DNA from 3 places in the Streptomyces sp. NPDC059743 genome. Region 2 is predicted to be linked to each of the others. Evidence: riboswitches for the same ligand, from Rfam matches in the RefSeq annotation. Region 2 holds a riboswitch; each other region holds the start of a gene.

The links. A riboswitch is a leader RNA that binds a small molecule or an ion and turns the genes downstream of it on or off. The one in region 2 is predicted to bind cobalamin.
Positions count from the first base shown of each region.
Region 1: another riboswitch for cobalamin. It lies ahead of ACFV6H_RS14295 (cobalamin biosynthesis protein); the one in region 2 lies ahead of ACFV6H_RS00340 (ribonucleoside-diphosphate reductase subunit alpha).
Region 3: another riboswitch for cobalamin. It lies ahead of ACFV6H_RS30165 (ABC transporter substrate-binding protein); the one in region 2 lies ahead of ACFV6H_RS00340 (ribonucleoside-diphosphate reductase subunit alpha).

Region 1 is NZ_JBHWGS010000006.1:389,311-396,463, forward strand. Features, by position in the region: gene ACFV6H_RS14285 (putative cobaltochelatase) at 1-2,126, opposite strand, end outside; gene ACFV6H_RS14290 (cobyric acid synthase) at 2,215-3,786, opposite strand; gene ACFV6H_RS14295 (cobalamin biosynthesis protein) at 3,783-4,895, opposite strand; cobalamin riboswitch at 4,928-5,069, opposite strand; gene ACFV6H_RS14300 (hypothetical protein) at 5,115-5,345, opposite strand; gene ACFV6H_RS14305 (anion permease) at 5,396-6,634, opposite strand; gene ACFV6H_RS14310 (class II aldolase/adducin family protein) at 6,809-7,153, shown strand, end outside.
Region 2 is NZ_JBHWGS010000001.1:71,642-78,794, reverse strand. Features, by position in the region: gene ACFV6H_RS00360 (GntR family transcriptional regulator) at 1-628, shown strand, start outside; gene ACFV6H_RS00355 (DUF3311 domain-containing protein) at 796-1,089, shown strand; gene mctP (monocarboxylate uptake permease MctP) at 1,086-2,720, shown strand; gene ACFV6H_RS00345 (GNAT family N-acetyltransferase) at 2,866-3,402, shown strand; cobalamin riboswitch at 3,438-3,580, shown strand; gene ACFV6H_RS00340 (ribonucleoside-diphosphate reductase subunit alpha) at 3,725-6,184, shown strand; gene ACFV6H_RS00335 (ribonucleotide-diphosphate reductase subunit beta) at 6,184-7,153, shown strand, end outside.
Region 3 is NZ_JBHWGS010000019.1:111,905-119,057, forward strand. Features, by position in the region: gene clpS (ATP-dependent Clp protease adapter ClpS) at 1-280, shown strand, start outside; gene ACFV6H_RS30150 (DUF2017 domain-containing protein) at 280-858, shown strand; gene ACFV6H_RS30155 (amino acid permease) at 1,302-2,768, shown strand; gene ACFV6H_RS30160 (Mov34/MPN/PAD-1 family protein) at 2,926-3,339, shown strand; cobalamin riboswitch at 3,341-3,461, shown strand; gene ACFV6H_RS30165 (ABC transporter substrate-binding protein) at 3,501-4,523, shown strand; gene ACFV6H_RS30170 (FecCD family ABC transporter permease) at 4,532-5,578, shown strand; gene ACFV6H_RS30175 (ABC transporter ATP-binding protein) at 5,575-6,423, shown strand; gene ACFV6H_RS30180 (putative leader peptide) at 6,493-6,609, shown strand; gene ACFV6H_RS30185 (MoaD/ThiS family protein) at 6,728-7,030, shown strand; gene ACFV6H_RS30190 (PLP-dependent cysteine synthase family protein) at 7,030-7,153, shown strand, end outside.

The DNA.
Region 1 (7,153 bases), on a different contig from region 2:
TCGCTGCTGACTTGCTGTCGCGGTTGCCTGACCTGCTGTACGTCCCTGACCAGACCGGCGATGCTGTCGGCCCGCAGCTCGTCGAGCGTGATGGCCGTGCCCGCGAGCGCGGCGGCGAGCGAACCGGCCAGACCGAGCCGTACCGGCCCCGACTCGCAGTCCACGACCACCGAGGCCGTTCCCTCCGCCGCGTGCAGCCGGGCCGCGCGCGCCGCCAGCGCCACCGGATCGGCGCCGCCCGTCGCGCGCCCGTCCGTCACCACCAGCAGCAGCGGACGGCGCGCGGGATCGCGCATCCGCTCCACCCGCAGTACGTCATGGGCCTTGAGCAGCCCGGCGGCGAGCGGTGTGCGCCCGCCCGTCGGCAGCGACTCCAGCCGGGCCGCCGCCGCGTCCACCGACGAGGTCGGCGGCAGCGCGACCTCGGCCGCCTTGCCACGGAAGGTGACCAGACCGACCTTGTCGCGCCGCTGGTACGCGTCCAGCAGCAGCGAGAGCACCGCGCCCTTGACGGCGCTCATCCGCGCTCTGGCCGCCATCGAACCGGAGGCGTCGACCACGAACAGCACGAGATTTCCCTCGCGCCCTTCCCGCGTCGCCTGCCGCAGATCGTCCCTGCGGACCAGCAGACCGGGGCCGCTGCGCCCGCGCGCCCGCTGGTGCGGAGCCGCGGCCTGTACGGTCGCGGCGAGATGCAGCTTGGTCAGCGCGCCCCGGGGCCTGCGGGATCCGGTCGTCCTGCCGTGTTCGGTACGGGCCCGGGAGCGGCGCCCGGCGGCACCCTCGCCCAGTCCGGGCACGCTCAGCGTCTTCGTACGGAACGGCTCGGCGGCCCGTACGGCGGACTGCTCGCCGGCGCCCGCGCCCGCACCGGCCCCGGTGCCTGCATCGCCGTCCGCACTCCCGGGCCCGCTCGTCGGCTCCGGCTCCGGCTCGGACTCCGGTTCCACGGGCGTGTCGTCCCGTCCCGCCTCGGACTCCCGCGGCGTGTCGGACGCTTCGGGCCCTTCGGGACCGCCCTGTGGCGGAATGCCACCACCACCGGGCCCGTCGGGGCCACCGGAACCGCCGCCGTCCCCGCCGTCTCCACCGCCGTCCGGATCGTCGTCGTCCTCGCCCTTGAACCGTTCCAGCGTGTCGTCCAGCCTGTCCTCGTCCAGGCCCGGCGCGTCGAACGGATTACGGCGCCGCCGGTGCGGCAGCGCCAGCAGCGCGGCCTGCCGTACGTCCTCGGCGCGTACGTCCGTGCGCCCGTCCCACGCGGCCAGCGCCGTCGCGGTCCTCGCCATCACGATGTCCGCGCGCATCCCGTCCACCTCGAAGGCGGCACAGGTCGCGGCGATCTGGAGCAGCGCGGCATCGCCGAGCCGTACCTCGGGCAGCAGCGCGCGGGCCGCGACGATCCGTGCCCGCAGCGCGCTCTCCTCGTCGGCCCAGCGCGCGGCGAAGGCGGCCGGATCGTCGTCGTACGCGAGCCGCCGCCGTACGACCTCCACCCGCCGCTCCGGCTCCCGCGAGGCCGCGACCTCCACGGTGAGCCCGAAGCGGTCGAGCAACTGAGGCCGCAGCTCGCCCTCTTCGGGATTCATCGTCCCGACGAGCAGAAAGCGCGCGGCATGCCGTACGGAGACGCCCTCGCGCTCCACGTACGAGGCGCCCATGGCGGCGGCGTCCAGCAGCAGGTCGACCAGATGGTCGTGCAGCAGGTTGACCTCGTCGACATACAGCACGCCTCGGTGCGCGTCCGCGAGCAGCCCGGGCTCGAAGGCCTTCACGCCCTCCGACAGCGCCCGTTCGATGTCCAGCGCGCCGACGAGCCGGTCCTCGGAGGCGCCGACGGGCAGTTCGACCATGCGCGGCGGCCTGGAGACGCCCGGGCCGCTCCCGTGCGGTCCGTCCGGACAGTGCGGATCGGGCGCGGCGGGATCGCAGCCGAAGCGGCATCCGGCGACCACCGCCAGCTCGGGCAGCAGAGCGGAAAGGGCCCGTACGGCCGTGGACTTCGCCGTGCCCTTCTCGCCGCGTACGAGGACTCCGCCGACCGCCGGACTGACCGCGTTGAGCAGCAGGCCCAGCCGCAGATCGTCCATCCCCACGATGGCGGTGAACGGATATGGGGTGCTCATATGCTGATCGCTCCTTCGAGTACGGCGCCTTCGAATGCGGCCATGGCGTCTTCGAGTACGGCGTCGGTGGTCCGTACGGCGTCGGTGGTCACGGTGCTCCCGGGGGAATGAAGGGCAGTCCGGCCGGCGCGCCGTCCTCGATCAGCCGCAGCAGCGCGTCCGTGTCCGCGTGCTCCTCGATGAGGTCACCGAGAAGGTCGAGCTGTTCCTCGCGCAGCGCGCCGAAGCTCGTGTCGGGCGCGGGAACGAAACGCCGGCCCGCCGCCCGTGCCACCTCCGTAAGGAAGCGCCGCCGGAACGCGTCGCTCTCCAGCGCTCCATGCCAGTGCGTGCCCTGGACCGCGCCCACCCGGCAGCCGTCCAGCGGCCGTCCGTCCGCGTCGGAGACAAAGGCGTCGCCGCCTCGCACCTCGGCGACACCGTGATGGATCTCGTACCCGTCCACCGCCTCGCCCAGGGCCGTCCCGGACGGTCTGGCCAAGGTCTTCTCACGGGCGAACCGCACCCGTACGGGCAGCAGCCCGAGCCCGGCCACGGCGCCCGCCCGTGACTCCACCTCGTCCTCGATGTGCTCGCCGAGGATCTGATAGCCGCCGCAGATCCCGAGCACGGGACGGCCCTCGGCGGCCCGGCGCGCGAGCGCGTCGGCGAGCCCGCGCTCCCGCAGCCATGCCAGCGCCTTCACCGTGCCGCGCGTGCCGGGCACCACCACGAGATCGGCGTCGGCCAGCTCCTCGGGACGGTCCACGAACCGTACGACGACGCCCGGTTCGGCCGCGAGCGCGTCCACATCGGTGAAGTTGGACATCAGCGGTACGGCGCAGACCGCGATCCGCAGCACCTCCTCGCCGTACGGGCGGGCCACCAGGGACTCGCGCACGGCGCCGCGCAGCGAGATACGCAGTCCGTCCTCCTCGTCGATGCCCAGCCCGTGCCGCCAGGGCAGCACTCCGAGCGTCGCCCGGCCGGTCAGGCCGCGCAGCATCTCAAGACCGGGCTCCAGCAGGGACACATCGCCGCGGAACTTGTTGACGAGATAGCCCGCGATCAGCTCCTGGTCCTGCGGGCTCAGCAGCGCGGTCGTACCGAAGAACGAGGCGAAGACTCCGCCGCGGTCGATGTCGCCGACCACCACCACCGGCAGCCGCGCGGCGCGTGCGATTCCCATGTTGACGATGTCGGTACGGCGCAGATTGATCTCGGCCGGGCTGCCCGCGCCCTCGCAGATCACGGCGTCATGGGTGGCGCGCAGCTCCTCCAGACACTCCAGGACCGGGCCGAGCAGGGCCTCCCGGCGTCCGCCGCGCAGCGCGCTCCCGGAGTTCTCGGAGCTGCCGAAGAATCCCTTGGCGCTCAGCTCGCCCACCGGCCGTCCCATCAGCACCACCTGGCTGCTGCGGTCGCCGCCGGGCTTCAGCAGGACGGGATTCATCAGCGCGGTCGGCTCCACCCGGGCCGCCTGGGCCTGCATCGCCTGCGCCCGTCCGATCTCCGCGCCCTCGCGCGTCACGAACGAATTCAGCGACATGTTCTGCCCTTTGAAGGGCGCGACCTTCACTCCACGGCGTACCAGCCAACGGCAGATCCCGGCCGTGACGACGCTCTTGCCCGCGTCCGAGGTGGTCCCGGCCACCAGCAGGCCTCCGCCGCGCCCGCTCATTCGCGTCCCCTTCCGGTCTCCGCCGTACGACGGCCTGTCTCGGCCGTACGGCGGCGTATCGCGCCGTACGCGAACCGGCCGGCGACACAGACCGCGAGGGCGTATCCGCTCACCCGGCGCGACAGCCGTACGGCCCGTTCGATGTCCGCCGTCTCCACGGGCCGCCCTTCGCCGTTCAGTACGGGCCGGTGCTCCACCCGTCCGCCGTACGTGAGCGTCCCGCCGAGCCGTACGCCCAGCGCGCCCGCGAACGACGCCTCCACCGGGCCCGCGTTGGGACTCGGATGCTTCCGCGCGTCCTGCCGTACCGCCCGCAGGGCCGCGCGCGGATCGTCGCCCGCCACCGCCGCCAGCGCGGCGGTCAGCCGGGCTCCGGGCCAGCCGGCCAGATCGTCCAGCCGGGCCGACGCCCAGCCGAATCTGCGGTAGCGGGCGGACTTGTGACCCACCATCGCGTCCAGGGTGTTCACGGCCCGGAATCCCACGAGACCGGGCACGCCCGCGATCGCTCCCCACACCAGCGCGCCGACGACGGCGTCCGAGGTGTTCTCGGCGACGGACTCCACGACGGCACGGGCGAGCTGCTGTCCGTCCAGCGCCTGCGGATCGCGCCCGCACAGCCGTGGCAGCCGCTCCCTGGCCAGCTCAATGTCTCCGGCGGTGAGCGCGGCGCCGATGGCGCGTGCCTCCCGGCCGAGCGAGGTGCCGCCGACGACGGACCAGGTGGCCAGAGCGGTCAGTGCGACGGAAGCGGCACGGCTTTCCCGTACGGCACGTACGCCCGGAACGGCCCGCGTGGCCCGTACGCCCTGCGCGACCCGTACGGTCCGCGTGATCCGTACCGCCTGTGTACTGCGGGCGGCGACGACCGCGAGGCCGACGGCGCCTCCGGCGCATACCAGCGTGTGCAGCGCGCCCCAGCCGCGGTGGTCGTGCCACAGCGCCCGCTCGACGGCGCCCGCCGCCCGGCCGAACGCGGCCACCGGATGCCCTCGGCGCGGATCGGCGAACACCCGGTCGCCCAGCAGTCCCAGGGCCGCGCCGTACGCGAAGATCCGTCCGGCGGCCGAACCGCCGCCGCGCACGACGGCCGAACCGCTGCCAGGCATGGCGAAATGTCCTCACTCAGGGTCCGCGCCCCGGCTCGACGTGGTGCGGCGGCGAGAGTTCCTGGCTCCCGGGAGACAACTCCCGGTGACAGTGGCGGGACCGCGCCGGATTCGCACCGGCTTCCTCTTCTGCCGCCGTAATGGCCCCGGCAGTCCACCACGCCCGCGAACACCCGTCAACTCATCGCTGACCTGCGACGGGACAGGGTGAGGCGTGCGTCACGCGACGATCAGCCAGATCCCGTACGCCACGGCCGCCGCGCACAGGGCGAAGCAGGCGTACGCGCCCGTGCGCGCCAGAGCCGCCGGGCCCGTAACGCCGCCCTGCCCGCCGGCGGACTCCTGCTTGGCGAGACCGACGACGCCCAGGGTGAACAAGCCCACCAGGGCGACGGTCACCACGAGGCTGACTCCGAAGACGGAACCCAGCGCTGCCCAGTCGATGTTCATACGTTCGCTCGCTCTTCCTTGAGACCGTGGCGGTTCGGGCGGTGGGTGATTCAGACCGTGGCGGTTCGGGCCGGCTCACCGGCGCTGCCCGGTGGGGACGGAATGGTGGTCGACAGATCCTGCGTCGCACCGGCCGTGATGCCGTTGGCCAGGACACCGGCGGGCTCTCCACCCGGGAATCCGGCCTCGTCGGCGTCGGTGACATTGGTGTGGTCGACCGGGCGGCGGCGCGAGGCGAGCCAGATCGCGCCGGAGCACGCGAGGAGCAGCGCGGCGACCACCGCGACGCCCCAACTGCCCTGGCCGGTCAGGAACTCCGCGCAGGCCGCGACCAGACCCGCGGCGGGCAGCGTCAGTCCCCAGGCGATGAACATCCGCGTGGCGGTCGACCAGCGGACCACACCGCCCTTACGGCCGAGTCCCGCGCCCATCACGGCGCCGGAGCAGGACTGGGTGGTGGAGAGCGAGAAACCGAGGTGCGAGGAGGCCAGGATGACGGTCGCGGCACTGGTCTGGGCGGCGAAGCCCTGCTGCGGCCTCAGCTCGGTGAGCCCGGTGCCCATGGTGCGGATGATCCGCCAGCCACCGAGATAGGTGCCGAGCGCGATCGCCGTGCCCGCCGAGACGATGACCCACAGCGGCGGATTGGAGCCGGGCGCGAGGACACCGCCGGTGACGAGCGCGAGCGTGATGACGCCCATGGTCTTCTGCGCGTCATTGGTGCCGTGCGCCAGGGAGACCAGACCGGCGGAGGCGATCTGTCCCGCGCGGTAGCCCTTGGCGGTGGCCTTGTCGTCCGTACGGCGGCCGATACGGTACGTCAGTCCGGTGGCCAGCAGCGCCGCGAGACCGGCGACGACCGGCGCGGCGAGCGCCGGGATCAGCACCTTGGTGATGACAACACCGCCGTTGACTCCGGAGGTGCCGACGGACATCAGCGTGGCGCCGATCAGTCCGCCGAAGAGGGCGTGGGAGGAGCTCGACGGCAGACCGACCAGCCAGGTGAGCAGATTCCAGAGGATGGCGCCGACGAGCGCCGCGAAGATCACTTCGGTCCGGATGCCGTTCTCGTTGATCAGCCCGCCGGAGATCGTTCTGGCGACCTCCACGGAGAGGAACGCGCCGGCCAGATTCAGCACGGCGGACATGGCCACCGCGGTCTTGGGCTTCAGGGCGCCGGTCGAGATGGTCGTCGCCATCGCGTTGGCGGTGTCATGGAAACCGTTTGTGAAATCGAACACGAGCGCCGTCACGATCACGATCGCGAGCAGCAGTGTGAGGTGTTCCATTTACCCAGGCAATCGTTCGACGTAGGGGGCCTCGGTGAACGTAGGGAGTCATGGTGAACGGGAGATGAACTGAACAGGTATTCGTGGTGTCTCGAACTGACGCCGCGTGATTCTGTTCGGATGATCCGGAGAACAGGCGTACGGGCCGCCGGGCACTCCTGGCAGGATCACGGTATGACCGATCAGGAGAATCAGGACGCGATCGACCGGGCCTGGCGGGACCTGGTGAACACCGCCCGCAGAACGGCTTCCGAGGGACTGGTCGTCGGCACCTCGGGCAATGTCTCGGTACGGGCCGGCGGACTCGTTCTGGTCACGCCGAGTGGAATTCCGTATGAACAGCTCGGTCCCGAGGACGCCATCGGCGTCGACCTGGACGGCCGGCAGGTCCTCGGCGAGTTCACTCCCACGAGTGAGCTGCCACTGCATCTCGCGGTGTACCGGCACACCTCGGCGTCGGCCGTGGTCCACACGCACGCCGTGCACGCCACCGCCGTCTCCACGCTCGTACCGGAACTG
Region 2 (7,153 bases):
GGAGCGCACGCTCGCCGCCGAGTTCGACACCTCACGCACCACCGTGCGCCAGGCGCTCCAGGAGCTGGTGGTCGAGGGCAGGCTCGAACGGATCCAGGGCAAGGGCACCTTTGTCGCCAAGCCCAAGGTCTCCCAGGCCCTTCAGCTCACCTCGTACACCGAGGACATGCGGGCCCAGGGCCTGGAGCCGACGTCCCAGCTGCTGGACATCGGCTATGTCACCGCCGATGACACGCTCGCCGGACTGCTCGACATCACCACGGGCGGACGCGTCCTGCGTATCGAGCGGCTGCGGCTGGCCAGCGGTGAGCCGATGGCCATCGAGACCACGCATCTGTCGGCCAAGCGCTTCCCCGCCCTGCGCCGCTCACTCGTCAAGTACACCTCTCTTTACACGGCGTTGGCCGAGGTGTACGACGTCCATCTCGCCGAGGCCGAGGAGACGATCGAGACCTCGCTGGCCACACCGCGCGAGGCCGGGCTGCTCGGCACGGATGTAGGTCTGCCGATGCTGATGCTCTCGCGGCACTCACTGGACGCCGCCGGCGAGCCGGTGGAGTGGGTGCGCTCGGTCTACCGCGGCGACCGCTACAAGTTCGTGGCACGGCTGAAGCGCCCGGCCCGCTGAGAAGTGGTGCACGACCGGACGTACGGTCAGGAACCGGGCCCACGGGCCCGGTTCCGCCGCGTTCACCTCCCAGTCCTTCACAGTTCCGGGCCTACCCGCCGCTGATGCCATTGCCGTAGATTTCCTGCGCACTCGTCAATGGCGATCAGTGAGGGGACAGATCCGCTGTGTCAGAAGTCCAGGAAGAGAAGCCGCCCACGACACGACCTCCGGCTCCGACGGTCACTCCCTTACGGGTGGTGATAGCGCTCTGTCTCCTCGCGCCCTTCGTGGCCCTGCTCTGGGTGAGCTCCTACGCGAAGACCGATCCGGCCTTCATCGGCATCCCGTTCTTCTACTGGTACCAGATGGCCTGGGTGCTGATCTCGACAGCGCTGACCATGATCGCCTACCAACTCTGGCAGCGTGACCAGCGCGCCCGCGGCGCCGGCAGTGCCCGCAAGGGAGGTGCGTCGCGATGACCGACGGCGTGAACGGTGTCGCGCTCACCGTCTTCATCTTCTTCTTCCTGGCCGTCACGGTCATGGGCTTCCTCGCCACCCGCTGGCGCAAGGCCGAGAACGAGCACAGCCTGGACGAATGGGGCCTCGGCGGCCGGTCGTTCGGCACCTGGGTCACCTGGTTCCTGCTCGGCGGCGACCTCTATACGGCGTACACCTTCGTGGCCGTCCCGGCGGCGATCTACGCGGCGGGCGCGGCCGGCTTCTTCGCCGTGCCGTACACCATTCTCATCTATCCGCTGATCTTCACCTTCCTGCCGCGGCTCTGGTCGGTGTCGCACAAGCACGGATACGTCACCACCTCGGACTTCGTCCGGGGACGCTTCGGTTCCAAGGGCCTCTCGCTGGCGGTCGCCGTCACCGGCATCCTCGCCACGATGCCGTATATCGCGCTCCAACTCGTGGGTATCCAGGCGGTGCTGGATGTCATGGGCGTCGGGGGCGGTGAGGGCACCCACTGGTTCATCAAGGACCTCCCGCTGCTCATCGCCTTCGGTGTGCTCGCTGCGTACACCTACTCGTCCGGACTGCGCGCGCCCGCGCTGATCGCCTTCGTCAAGGACACGCTGATCTATCTGGTGATCGTGGTGGCGATCATCTACATCCCGATCAAGCTGGGCGGCTTCGACGACATCTTCGCCAAGGCGGGCGAGGCGTTCGCACAGCCCAATGAGGTGACCGGCGCGCCGCGCGGCGCGCTCGTACCGGGCGACGCCGGGCAGTGGGGCTACGCCACGCTGGCGCTCGGTTCCGCGCTCGCGCTCTTCATGTATCCGCACTCCATCACGGCGACGCTCTCCAGCAGGAGCCGCGATGTGATCCGCCGCAACACCACGATCCTGCCGCTGTATTCGCTGATGCTGGGTCTGCTGGCGCTGCTCGGCTTCATGGCGATCGCCGCCGGCATCAAGGTCGACAACGGACAGCTCGCGATCCCGCAGCTCTTCGAGACCATGTTCCCCGACTGGTTCGCGGGCGTCGCCTTCGCCGCCATCGGTATCGGCGCGCTGGTGCCGGCCGCGATCATGTCCATCGCGGCGGCCAATCTCTTCACCCGCAATATCTACAAGGACTTCATCAAGCCGGACGCGACACCGGCGCAGGAGACCAAGGTCTCGAAAATCGTCTCGCTGCTGGTGAAGGTGGGCGCGCTGGTCTTCGTCCTCTCCATGGACAAGACGGTGGCGATCAACTTCCAGCTCCTGGGCGGGATCTGGATCCTCCAGACGATGCCGGCCCTGGTCGGCGGGCTCTTCACCCGCTGGTTCCACCGCTGGGCGCTGCTCGTGGGCTGGGGCGTCGGCATGGTGTACGGCACGGCCGCGGCGTACGGCGTCGCGAGCCCCACGCAGAAGCACTTCGGCGGCTCGTCGGCGGAGATCCCGGGACTCGGCGAGATCGGCTACATCGGCCTCACCGCGTTTGTGCTGAATGTGGTGGTGACGGTGGTGCTGACCTTCGTCATGCGGGCGCTCAAGGCGCCCGAGGGCGTGGACGAGACCAGCCCGTCCGACTACACGGCGGACGCGGGCGATTCGGACGACGTACGGGTGGAACTGCCGACGGCGACGTCGGGCGAAGCGGTGCGCTGACTTCCCAAGGTCAGGTCGCGAACGGGCCGCTGTGGCTTCGGGCCGCTGTGGCTTCGGGCCGCTGTGGCTTCGGGCCGCTGTGGCTTCCTTGCTGGTGAGGAGGCCGCGGCGGCCCGTTGTCGTACCCATGGCGCACACTCGGTTCATGGACTTCACGATCAGGGAGGCCGAGCCCGGCGAGTACGAGCGGCTCGGCGAGATCACCGCGCAAGCGTATCTGGTGGACGGGCACCTGGACTTCGGCGAGGACGACCCGTATCTGCCCACGCTGCGGGATGTGGCCACGCGTGCCGCCGAGGCGGAGGTGCTGGCCGCCGTGGACCCGGACGGCACGGTGCTGGGCGGAGTCACCTATGTCCCGGCCGGCGGGCCGTGGGCGGACATAGCGCGGGACGGCGAGACCGAGTTCCGGATGCTGGCGGTCGACCGGGCGGCCCGGGGCAGAGGCGTGGGCGAGGCGCTCGTCCGCGCCTGTGTGGCACGCGCGCAGGAGACGGAGGGCTGTATACGGATCGTCCTGTCGACGCAGCCGACCATGCGGCGGGCCCACCGGATCTATGAGCGCCTGGGCTTTGTCAGAAGCCCCGAGCGGGACTGGGAACCGCTCCCGGGACTCCCACTGCTCGCGTACGCCCTGGAACTCGACGGCGTCACCGACGGCGGTATACCCAGAGGCGACTGACCGCGCAGGACACTACATCTGGGGGGTGGCACGGCGAGCGGCCACCAGATGTATGCTCGACCTCGCTGTCGACGCAGGGGAATCCGGTGCGAATCCGGAACTGTCCCGCAACGGTGTGCTGTGGCGTGCTTTGTCATGTCCAGGAGTCCGAACACCTGCCGACGGTGCGTCCGGTTCGACCGATCCGGGCGCCGAGACGTCCGGGCCTCGCGGATGGGCCGGTGGACGCCGTGCTCCGCGCTGCCCTGGAAAGGGCCGTACGGCTGTGCGCGCCCCCGTATCCCTCGCGACAGGCCCGGAGCCGAGCGAGGGAGAGCACCACGTGACCATCGCGCCAGCCGAACCGGCTTCAGCCGCCTCCGGGACCTCCGGACCGGCGGACAGCCCCGGGCAGACGGACGGCACCAGGTCGACGGACGGCACCGGGACCGCTTTGCTGCGGACCTTGACGGAGCTGACCGCCGATCTGCCCGACACCGATCCCGGCAGAGTCGCCGCCGCCGCGCTGCGCGGCCGTAACGCCTCGTCGGACGAGGCCGAGCTGCGCGGGCTCGCCACCGAGGCGGCGGCAGGGCTGATCTCCGAGGACCCGGCGTACTCCCGGCTCGCCGCCCGGCTGCTCACCCGCGCCATCGCCGACGAGGCCGCGGGCCAGGGCGCGGTGTCGTTCTCGGCGTCGGTCGCGACCGGCCTCCGCGAGGGCCTGATCGCCGACCGTACGGCCGCGTTCGTCACGCGCCACGCCGACCGCCTCGACCGGCTGATCGATCTGGCCGCCGACGACCGCTTCGGCTACTTCGGGCTCCGTACGCTCCACAGCCGCTATCTGCTCCGCCATCCGCTGACCCGTCAGGTGATCGAGACTCCGCAGCACTTCCTGCTGCGCGTGGCGTCCGGCCTCGCCGAGGACGAGAGCGTGCGCGCGCTGGAGGAGGTCGCCGCGCTGTACCGGCTGATGAGCCGGCTGGAGTATCTGCCGTCCTCGCCGACGCTCTTCAACTCCGGCACCCGCCATCCTCAGATGTCCTCCTGCTATCTGCTGGACTCGCCGCGCGACGAGCTGGACTCCATCTACGACCGCTACCACCAGGTGGCCAGGCTCTCCAAGCACGCGGGCGGCATCGGCCTCTCGTACTCCCGTATCCGCTCGCGCGGTTCACTGATCCGCGGCACCAACGGGCACTCCAACGGCATCGTCCCGTTCCTGCGCACGCTCGACTCCTCGGTGGCCGCGGTCAACCAGGGCGGCCGGCGCAAGGGCGCGGCCTGTGTCTATCTGGAGACCTGGCACGCGGATCTGGAGGAGTTCCTCGAACTGCGCGACAACACCGGTGAGGACGCCCGGCGTACGCACAATCTGAATCTCGCGCACTGGATTCCGGACGAGTTCATGCGCCGCGTCGAGGCGGACGGCGAGTGGTCGCTCTTCTCGCCCGTCGACGTACCGGAACTGGTCGATCTCTGGGGCGACGAGTTCGACGCGGCGTACCGGGCCGCGGAGGCGGCGGGCCTGGCCCGCAGAAGCCTCCCGGCGCGGGAGCTGTACGGCAGGATGATGCGTACGCTCGCCCAGACCGGCAACGGCTGGATGACCTTCAAGGACGCCTCGAACCGTACGGCCAACCAGACCGCCGAGCCCGGCGCGGTCGTCCACTCCTCCAATCTCTGTACGGAGATCCTGGAGGTGACCGACGACGGCGAGACGGCGGTGTGCAATCTGGGCTCGGTCAACCTGGCGGCGTTCGTGCGGGAGCCGGGCGGGACCGACGGCGGGACCGACGGTGAGTCCCACAGCGGGATCGGCGCCGGGATCGACTGGGAGCGGCTCGACGAGACCGTCCGTACGGCCGTGACCTTCCTCGACCGGGTGGTGGACATCAACTACTACCCGACCGAGCAGGCCGCGAACTCGAACGCGAAATGGCGTCCGGTGGGCCTGGGCGTGATGGGCCTCCAGGACGTCTTCTTCAAGATGCGGCTGCCCTTCGACTCGCCCGAGGCCGCCGCGCTCTCCACCAGGATCGCCGAACGCATCATGCTCGCCGCGTACGAGGCGTCCTGCGACCTCGCTGAGCGCAACGGCCCGCTGCCCGCCTGGTCCCGTACGCGCGCGGCCCGTGGCGTACTGCACCCGGACCACTACGGCATCGAGCCGGCCTGGCCGGAGCGCTGGGCGGCACTGCGTGCCCGTATCGCCGCGACCGGGATGCGGAACTCCCTGCTCCTGGCGATCGCGCCGACGGCGACCATCGCCTCGATCGCCGGTGTGTACGAGTGCATCGAGCCGCAGGTCTCCAATCTCTTCAAGCGCGAGACGCTGTCGGGTGAGTTCCTCCAGGTCAACTCGTATCTGGTGGCGGATCTGAAGCGGCTGGGCGTCTGGGACGCGCGCTCGCGCGAGGCGCTGCGCGAGTCCAACGGCTCGGTGGCGGGCTTCGGCTGGATCCCGGCGGAGGTCCGCGATCTGTACCGCACGGCGTGGGAGATCCCGCAGCGCGGACTGATCGACATGGCGGCGGCGCGTACGCCGTTCCTGGACCAGAGCCAGTCGCTCAACCTGTTCCTGGAGACGCCGACCATCGGCAAGCTGAGCTCGATGTACGCGTACGCCTGGAAGAAGGGCCTCAAGACGACGTACTACCTGCGCTCGCGCCCGGCGACAAGGATCGCGCGGGCGGCGGGCCACGCTCCCGTACCCGTACCTGTACCCGTACAGGCGCCACCGCCGGACGCCGTCGCCTGCTCCCTGGAGAATCCCGAGTCCTGCGAGGCGTGCCAGTGATGACTGCCCGGACGAAGAACCTCCTGGACCCGGGCTTCGAGCTGACGCTGAGGCCCATGCGCTACCCGGACTTCTACGAGCGCTACCGCGACGCGATCAAGAACACCTGGACGGTGGAGGAGGTCGATCTGCACTCCGATGTCGCCGATCTCGCCAAGCTCTCGCCCGCCGAGCAGCACATGATCGGCCGGCTGGTCGCGTTCTTCGCGACGGGCGACTCGATCGTGGCGAACAATCTGGTGCTGACGCTCTACCGGCACATCAACTCGCCCGAGGCCAGGCTCTATCTCTCGCGCCAGCTCTTCGAGGAGGCCGTGCACGTCCAGTTCTATCTGACGCTGCTCGACACCTATCTCCCCGATCCGGCCGACCGCGCGGCGGCCTTCGCGGCGGTGGAGAACATCCCGTCGATCCGTGAGAAGGCGCAGTTCTGCTTCCGCTGGATGGACTCGGTCGAGACGGTCGACCGGCTGGAGTCCCGCTCCGACCGCCGGCGCTTCCTGCTCAATCTGATCTGCTTCGCGGCCTGTATCGAGGGACTGTTCTTCTACGGCGCGTTCGCCTACGTCTACTGGTTCCGCTCCCGAGGCCTGCTGCATGGTCTGGCCACCGGCACCAACTGGGTGTTCCGCGACGAAACGATGCATATGAACTTCGCCTTCGAGGTCGTGGACACGGTCCGCAAGGAGGAGCCGGAGCTGTTCGACGACGACCTCCAGCGGCAGGTCACGGACATGCTGAAGGAGGCCGTGGAGGCGGAGCTGCAATTCGGCCGCGACCTGTGCGGCGAGGGACTGCCGGGCATGAACACCGAGTCGATGCGCGAGTACCTGCGATGCGTAGCCGACCAGCGCCTCCAACGCCTGGGCTTCGCACCGGTGTACGGCGCGCAGAACCCGTTCTCCTTCATGGAACTCCAGGGCGTCCAGGAACTGACCAACTTCTTCGAACGCCGCCCGTCGGCGTACC
Region 3 (7,153 bases), on a different contig from region 2:
ACGCCCCGAATCGGCCGAGGAGACCTTCGCCGTCCCGGAACCCGATGTGCCGTGGGTGACGATCGTCCACAACGATCCCGTCAACCTCATGAGTTATGTGGCTTACGTCTTCCAGACCTATTTCGGCTACCCCAAGGACAAGGCGCACCGACTGATGCTCGACGTCCACCACAAGGGCCGCGCGATCGTCTCCAGCGGCAGCCGCGAGGAGATGGAGCGCGATGTGCAGGCGATGCACGGATTCGGGCTCTGGGCCACTCTCTCCCAGGACCGGATCTGATGGCCGGCCAGTTCGAGGCGATCCCGGGCGGCGGCGCGGCCGTCGCACTCGACGAGGTCGAGATCTCGATCCTGCGCTCACTGGCCGTACAGCTCCTGGAGCTGATCGGGCCCGGTGACGAGCCTGCCCAGGGCGAGGATCCGCTCGCCTCGCTCTTCGCCGAAGGCCCCAGCGAGCCGCCCGAGGATCCGGCGCTGGCCCGGCTCTTCCCGGACGCGTACGGCGATGACGACGACGAACTCAAGGAGTTCTCCGCCGAGTTCAGACGGTTCACGGAGAACGATCTGCGTGGCCGCAAGCGCGAGGACGGGATGGCGCTGGTCCGTACGCTGGACGGGCTCGCCTCGGCGGGCGAGGGCGGCGCCGTGCTCAAGCTGACGCCCGACGACTGTCTGCACTGGCTCGGCGCGCTCAACGATCTGCGGCTGACGATCGGTACGCGTCTGGAGGTCACGGACGAGGACGAGAGCGACGAGCTGTACCGGCTGCCGGACTCCGATCCGCGCAAGCCGATGGTGATGGCGTATCTCTGGCTCGGATCGCTCCAGGAGTCGCTCGTCGAAACGCTGATGCCCTGAGGGCCCGATGCCTTGAGGGCCCTGATGCCTTGAGGGGCTGCCGCCCGTTCCTCCGTCCGGGTGATGTGACACCGAGGAACCGGCCCGCCCGGATCTTCCGGGCCCGCGGCGCCGGGATGTCATACGGCGGTCCCCGTCCGGCCCTCTTCCGTACGCTCAACTGACGCTCAATTCGGCATAACGATCACGTCACCGCTCCGGCGACCTTTGCGGTTCGCGGCCTGATTCCTCCACTTCTTCCTGTGGGCTGTGCCACAGAACCGTCCGCCGGTGACCCCTGTCGCCGTGATAAATCTTCACGGCCCCCCGGGGACTCCACCCCTGTCCCCGGGGGTGCCTTCGCCGGCCGACCGCCGGCGGCACTCCATCCGTATCCGGGGGGATCACGAACCGGTCCGCGGCCGACGTCCGGCGCTGATCGGTATGGAGAAAGGGCGCACGACATGACCTCTGCCCAGGTCGACAAGGAATACGGCGGTGACCACGCCACGGCAGGACCCACCGGAGACGGCCCGGCCGAAGAGGGCTACGAACGGGGACTCGGCAGCCGCCAGGTCCAGATGATCGCCATCGGCGGCGCGATCGGTGTCGGACTCTTCATGGGCGCCGGAGCCAATATCGCCAAGGCGGGCCCCAGCATCATCCTCATGTACGCCCTCGCCGGCGTCGTGATCTTCTTCATCATGCGGGCGCTCGGCGAACTGCTGCTCTACCGGCCGGTCTCGGGCTCCTTCGCGGAGTACGCCCGTGAGTTCCTCGGCCCGTTCTTCGGCTTCGCCACCGGCTGGACGTACTGGCTGATGTGGGTCGTCACCGGGATGGCGGAGCTGACCGCCGCCGCGATCTACATCCACTTCTGGTTCCCGCAGATCCCTCAGTGGGTCAGCGCGCTGGTCTTCCTGGTGGTCCTCTTCGGCGTCAATCTGATCTCGGTGAAGATCTTCGGCGAGGTCGAGTTCTGGTTCTCGATGATCAAGGTCACCGCGATCATCGGCATGATCGTCATCGGTCTGGGCGTCCTCACCATCGGCTTCTCGGACGCCGGTGAGACCGCCGCCGCCTCCAACCTCTGGGCACATGACGGGATCTTCCCGAACGGCATCGGCTCCAGCCTGATGACTCTTCAGGGCGTGATGTTCGCCTATCTCGCCGTCGAGCTGGTCGGTGTGACCGCGGGCGAGTCCGAGAATCCCGAGAAGACGCTGCCCAAGGCCATCAACACACTGCCCTGGCGCATCATCGTCTTCTATGTCGGCGCGCTCTCCGTCATCCTCGCCGTCGTCAAGTGGACCGAGTTCTCCGCGGGCAACAGCCCGTTCGTGCACGCCTTCGAGAAGATGGGCATCCCGCTCGCGGCCGGCATCGTCAACTTCGTCGTACTGACCGCCGCGCTCTCCTCCTGCAACTCCGGGATGTACTCCACCGGCCGGATGCTGCGCGACCTCGCCGCCAACAGCGAGGCGCCCACGGTCTTCGGCAGGCTCAACTCCCGTAAGACGCCGGCCCTCGGCATCACCGTCTCCGCCGTGCTGATGGGCATCGGTGTGGTCCTCAACTATGTCGTCCCGGAGAAGGCCTTCGGCTATGTGACCTCCGTGGCCACCGCGGCCGGCATCTGGACCTGGATGATGATTCTGGCCAGCCATATCCGCTACCGCCGCGGTGTGGAGGCGGGCCGGCTGCCGGCCTCGTCCTTCCCGGCGCCGGGCGGCGCGCTCTTCAGCTGGGTCGCGGTGGCCTTCCTGGCGCTCGTCACCTGTCTGATCGCGTACGACAAGGACGCGCGGGTCTGTCTGTATGTGGCGGCGGTCTGGGCGGTGGGCCTGGCGGCCGGCTGGCAGTTCCTGAAGCGGCGCGACCCGGCGATCGCGGAGCGCGCCCAGCGGGAGTACGCCTCGGCGGCGGACTGACCGTACAAGCCTGACCGTACGGTTCGGCTCGTGCGCGTACGGGCCCGTATACCGCGGCCGTACGTCTGTCGGCCCTCGGATTCACTGATCCGAGGGCCTTCGTGGCCCGTCGGCACCGGCCCGTCTCCGGTCCGGCGCGGCCGTTTATATTCTCCTCATGCTCACCATCACCCAGGCCCTGCACGACCAGATCGTCGCGCACGCGCGAGCCGACCATCCCGACGAGGCCTGCGGAGTGGTCGCGGGCCCGGCGGGCAGCGGACGGGCCGAGCGGTTCATTCCCATGCTCAACGCAGCACGCTCGCCCACCTTCTACGAGTTCGACTCGGCGGATCTGCTCAAGCTCTACCGCGAGATGGACGACCGCGACGAGGAGCCGGTGATCATCTACCACTCGCACACCGCGACCGAGGCCTATCCGTCCCGTACGGACATCACCTACGCCAATGAGCCCGGCGCCCACTATGTGCTGGTCTCGACGGCGGACACGGACGACACGGGCCCGTTCCAGTTCCGCTCGTACCGGATCGTCGACGGCGAGGTCACCGAGGAGCCCGTCGAGATCGTCTGAGAGACTCACGGCTGAACCAGGGCGGCAGGACCCAGGAAGCCGGTGCGAAACCGGCGCGGTCCCGCCACTGTGACCAAGCTCCGCTTGGCAGCCAGGAACTGACCTGCCGCCCTTCTCCCACCAGCCAGGGGACGCGGAAATCCCCCGGAGGAGGCCCAGCCGTGTCTGTTCCGTCCCGGCGCCGCCGTGCGCTCACGCCCGCCGTCATATCCGCCGCCGCGATCGCCGTACTGCTCCCGCTCGCCGCCTGTGGCACCACCACGGACGCCGCCGAGCCGGCGGACGGCGGGCCCGCCGCGAAGGCCGCGCCCGGCTTTCCGTACACCGTCACCAACTGCGGTGTGACGACCACCTACCAGGCGCCGCCGAAGCGTGTGGTCACCATGAACCAGCACGTCACCGAGGTCATGCTCGCGCTCGGCCTGGAGAAGTCCCTGGTCGGCACCGCCTATCTGGACGACCGGATCCTGCCCGCCTACGAGAAGGCGTACAAGAGCGTCCCGGTCCTCGCCGAGGAGTATCCGTCCAAGGAGAGACTGCTCGCGGCGAATCCCGACTTCGTCTACGGCGGATACGCCAGCGCCTTCGACGCCAAGGACGGCCGCAGCCGCGACGATCTCAAGGCGGCCGGTATCAACACCCGGCTCAATCTGGAGAACTGCGCGGACGGCACGACCTCGATGGACGACGTCTACCGGGAGGTCGAGGAGACCGGCCGCACCTTCGGCGTCCAGGACCGCGCCGAGCAGTGGATCGCGGACGCACGCACCACCGTCGCGTCCACCGCCGACGAGCTGAAGGGCGTCGCACCGCTCTCCGTCTTCGTCTACGACAGCGGCGACAAGACCGCTTTCACCGCGGGCGGCAAGGGCATCGGCAATGAGCTGATCGAGCTGGCCGGCGGGCGCAATGTCTTCGCCGACCTCGACAAGTCCTTCGGCGACGCCACCTGGGAACAGGTCGTCGCGCGCGAGCCCGAGGTCATCGTCATCTACGACTACGGCGCCACCACCGTCGCACAGAAGAAGAAGCGCCTGCTGGAGGACCCGGTCCTCAAGGACATACCGGCCATCAGGAACCAGCGGTTCGCCGTCATGCCGCTCTCGGACGTGGTCCTCGGCGTACGGGCACCGGCCGCCGTCGAACGCCTCGCGGCCCAGCTCCATCCCGAGTCCGTGAAGTAAGCGCCGCCATGACACGCGCCACCGCGCCCGCCCGTGCCCACGGGCGGCTCCGCCGCACCCTGGTGCTCGGCTCCCTGGCCGCCGCGCTCGCCGTCGCCGTCGTCGCGGGCCTCGCACTCGGCTCCGTACGGATCCCGCCCGGTCAGGTGATCACGATCCTGACCGGCCGCGCGGAGCCCGGCCCGTTCCGCACCATCGTGCTCGACGTACGGCTGCCGAGAGTGCTGCTCGGTGTGATCGTCGGCGCCGGGCTCGCCGTCGTCGGCGCCGTCCTCCAGGCGCTCGTACGCAACCGGCTCGCCGATCCGTTTCTGCTCGGCATCTCCTCCGGCGCCTCCACCGGCGCCGTGCTGGTGCTGGTCCTCGGCATCGGCGGCGGAGTGACCACCACCGTCGCGATGCCGGCCGCCGCCTTCGCCGGCGCGCTCCTCGCGCTGGCGCTGGTGTACGGGCTGGCCCGGCGCGGCTCCACGATGACCGGCGGCGGGCTCGTGCTCGCGGGCGTCGCCGTCTCGTACATCCTCTCCGCGCTCACCACCCTCATCCTGGTCGTCTCCGCCAGGCCCGAGCACTTCCAGGAGGCGCTGTACTGGTCGCTGGGCGGCCTCGGCAGCGCCCGCTGGGCCACGCTCGTACCGCCCGCCGTCGCGCTCACCGCCGGGACCGCCCTGCTCATGGCGCTGGCCAGACCGCTCGATCTGCTGCTGGCGGGCGAGGAGGGCGCGACCGTGCTCGGTCTCGACACCTCGCGCTTCCGCGCCGCGGTCTTCGTCCTCGCCTCCCTGGTCACGGCCGTGATGGTGGCCGCGAGCGGCGCGGTCGGCTTCATCGGGCTGCTGGCGCCGCACGCCGCCCGGATGGCCGTCGGCGCCGGTCACCGGGCGCTGCTGCCCGTCGCGGCGCTGGGCGGAGCGGTCGTCCTGGTCGTCGCCGATCTCGCGGCCCGTACCGTCGCCGCGCCGCAGGACATCCCGGTCGGTGTGCTCACCGCGCTCACCGGCGGGCCGCTGTTCCTGTGGCTGATGCGCCGCCGCCCGGAAGGAGCGCCCGTATGAGCGCCTCCACTGGTGCCCCCGCAGGCGCCTTCGCAGGTGCCGCGAGCGCCTCGGAGCGGACGTCCGTACCCGCCGCCGAGCTGCGCGTCGAAGGGCTGTCGTACGAGACCGGCGGACGGCTGCTCGTCGACCGCGCCGAGCTCACCGCCGCGCCGGGCGAGACCGTCGGACTCGTCGGCCCCAACGGCAGCGGCAAGACCACCCTGCTCCGCTGTGTGTACGGCACGCTCCGGCCCACGGCCGGACACGCCCTCCTCGACGGCGACGATCTGCACACCATGACCGCCAAGGCGCGGGCCCGCCGCGTCGCCGCCGTGCCGCAGGACGGCCGGCTCGACTTCGAGCTGACCGTCCGTGAAGTCGTCGCCATGGGCCGCTCGCCGCACAAACGCTTCTGGGAGGCCGACACCGCCGCCGACACCGCGCTCACCGACACGGCCCTCGGCCAGGTCGGGATCGCCGCCCTCGCGGACCGGGCCTTTCCCTCGCTCTCCGGCGGCGAACGGCAGCGCGCGCTCATCGCCCGCGCGCTCCTCCAGCGCCCGGCCCTGCTCGTACTCGACGAACCGACCAACCATCTCGACATCCGCCACCAGCTCGATGTCCTCACGCTGATCAGAGCCTCGGGCACGACCAATCTGCTCGCCCTGCACGATCTGAACCTCGCCGCGTACTACTGCGACCGTATCCATGTGCTCCAGCACGGCCGGATCGTCGCCTCCGGAACACCGCGCTCCGTACTGACTCCCGAGCTGCTCGCGACGGTCTACGGAGTGACCGCCGAGGTCACCACCCATCCGGTCACCGGCGCTCCGACCATCGTCTATCTCCCGCCGTCCGCCTGACGAACGCCGAACGTCCGCCATACGAGAACGCATACCGGGACGCGGACCGGGAATCGATACGATGAACCCATGGTTTTCACCGACGTGAGCGACAAGACGCCGAGCACCCCGCTGCTCGTGGCGCGGCTGCACGTCGACCTGTGCCGCCTCGCCAGTGCCATCTGTCCCGACAGCGCCGCCGGCTGAGCGACCAGCCACAGCCCCCGGGCGCTCCTCACCGTACCCGCCGTCCTCCGCACAACCCCCTCGCGCGGGGGCCCGAGCCGCGCGCCCGTCACGCCATCTCCCGACAGGAGCCCATGCCATGGCCATCGAGGTCCGCATCCCGACCATCCTCCGCACTTACACCGACGGCGCGAAGGCCGTCGAGGGCAGCGGCGACACGCTCTCCGAGCTGTTCGCCGACCTCGAGACCCGGCACGCCGGAATCCGGGAGCGGCTCATCGACCCGGCCGCGAACAACCAGCTCCGCCGGTTCGTGAACGTCTACCTCAACGACGAGGACGTCCGTTTCCTCGACGGCGTCTCCACCAAGCTCGCCGACGGCGACAGCGTCACCATCCTGCCCGCGGTGGCCGGCGGCGCGCTCGAAGCGATCCCGGTCTGATGCGGTACGACTCCCCGCTGGCGGCGGTCGGCAACACTCCTCTGGTACGGCTCCCGAGGCTGTCCCCGTCGGACGACGTGCGGATCTGGGCCAAGCTGGAGGACCGCAATCCGACCGGCTCCG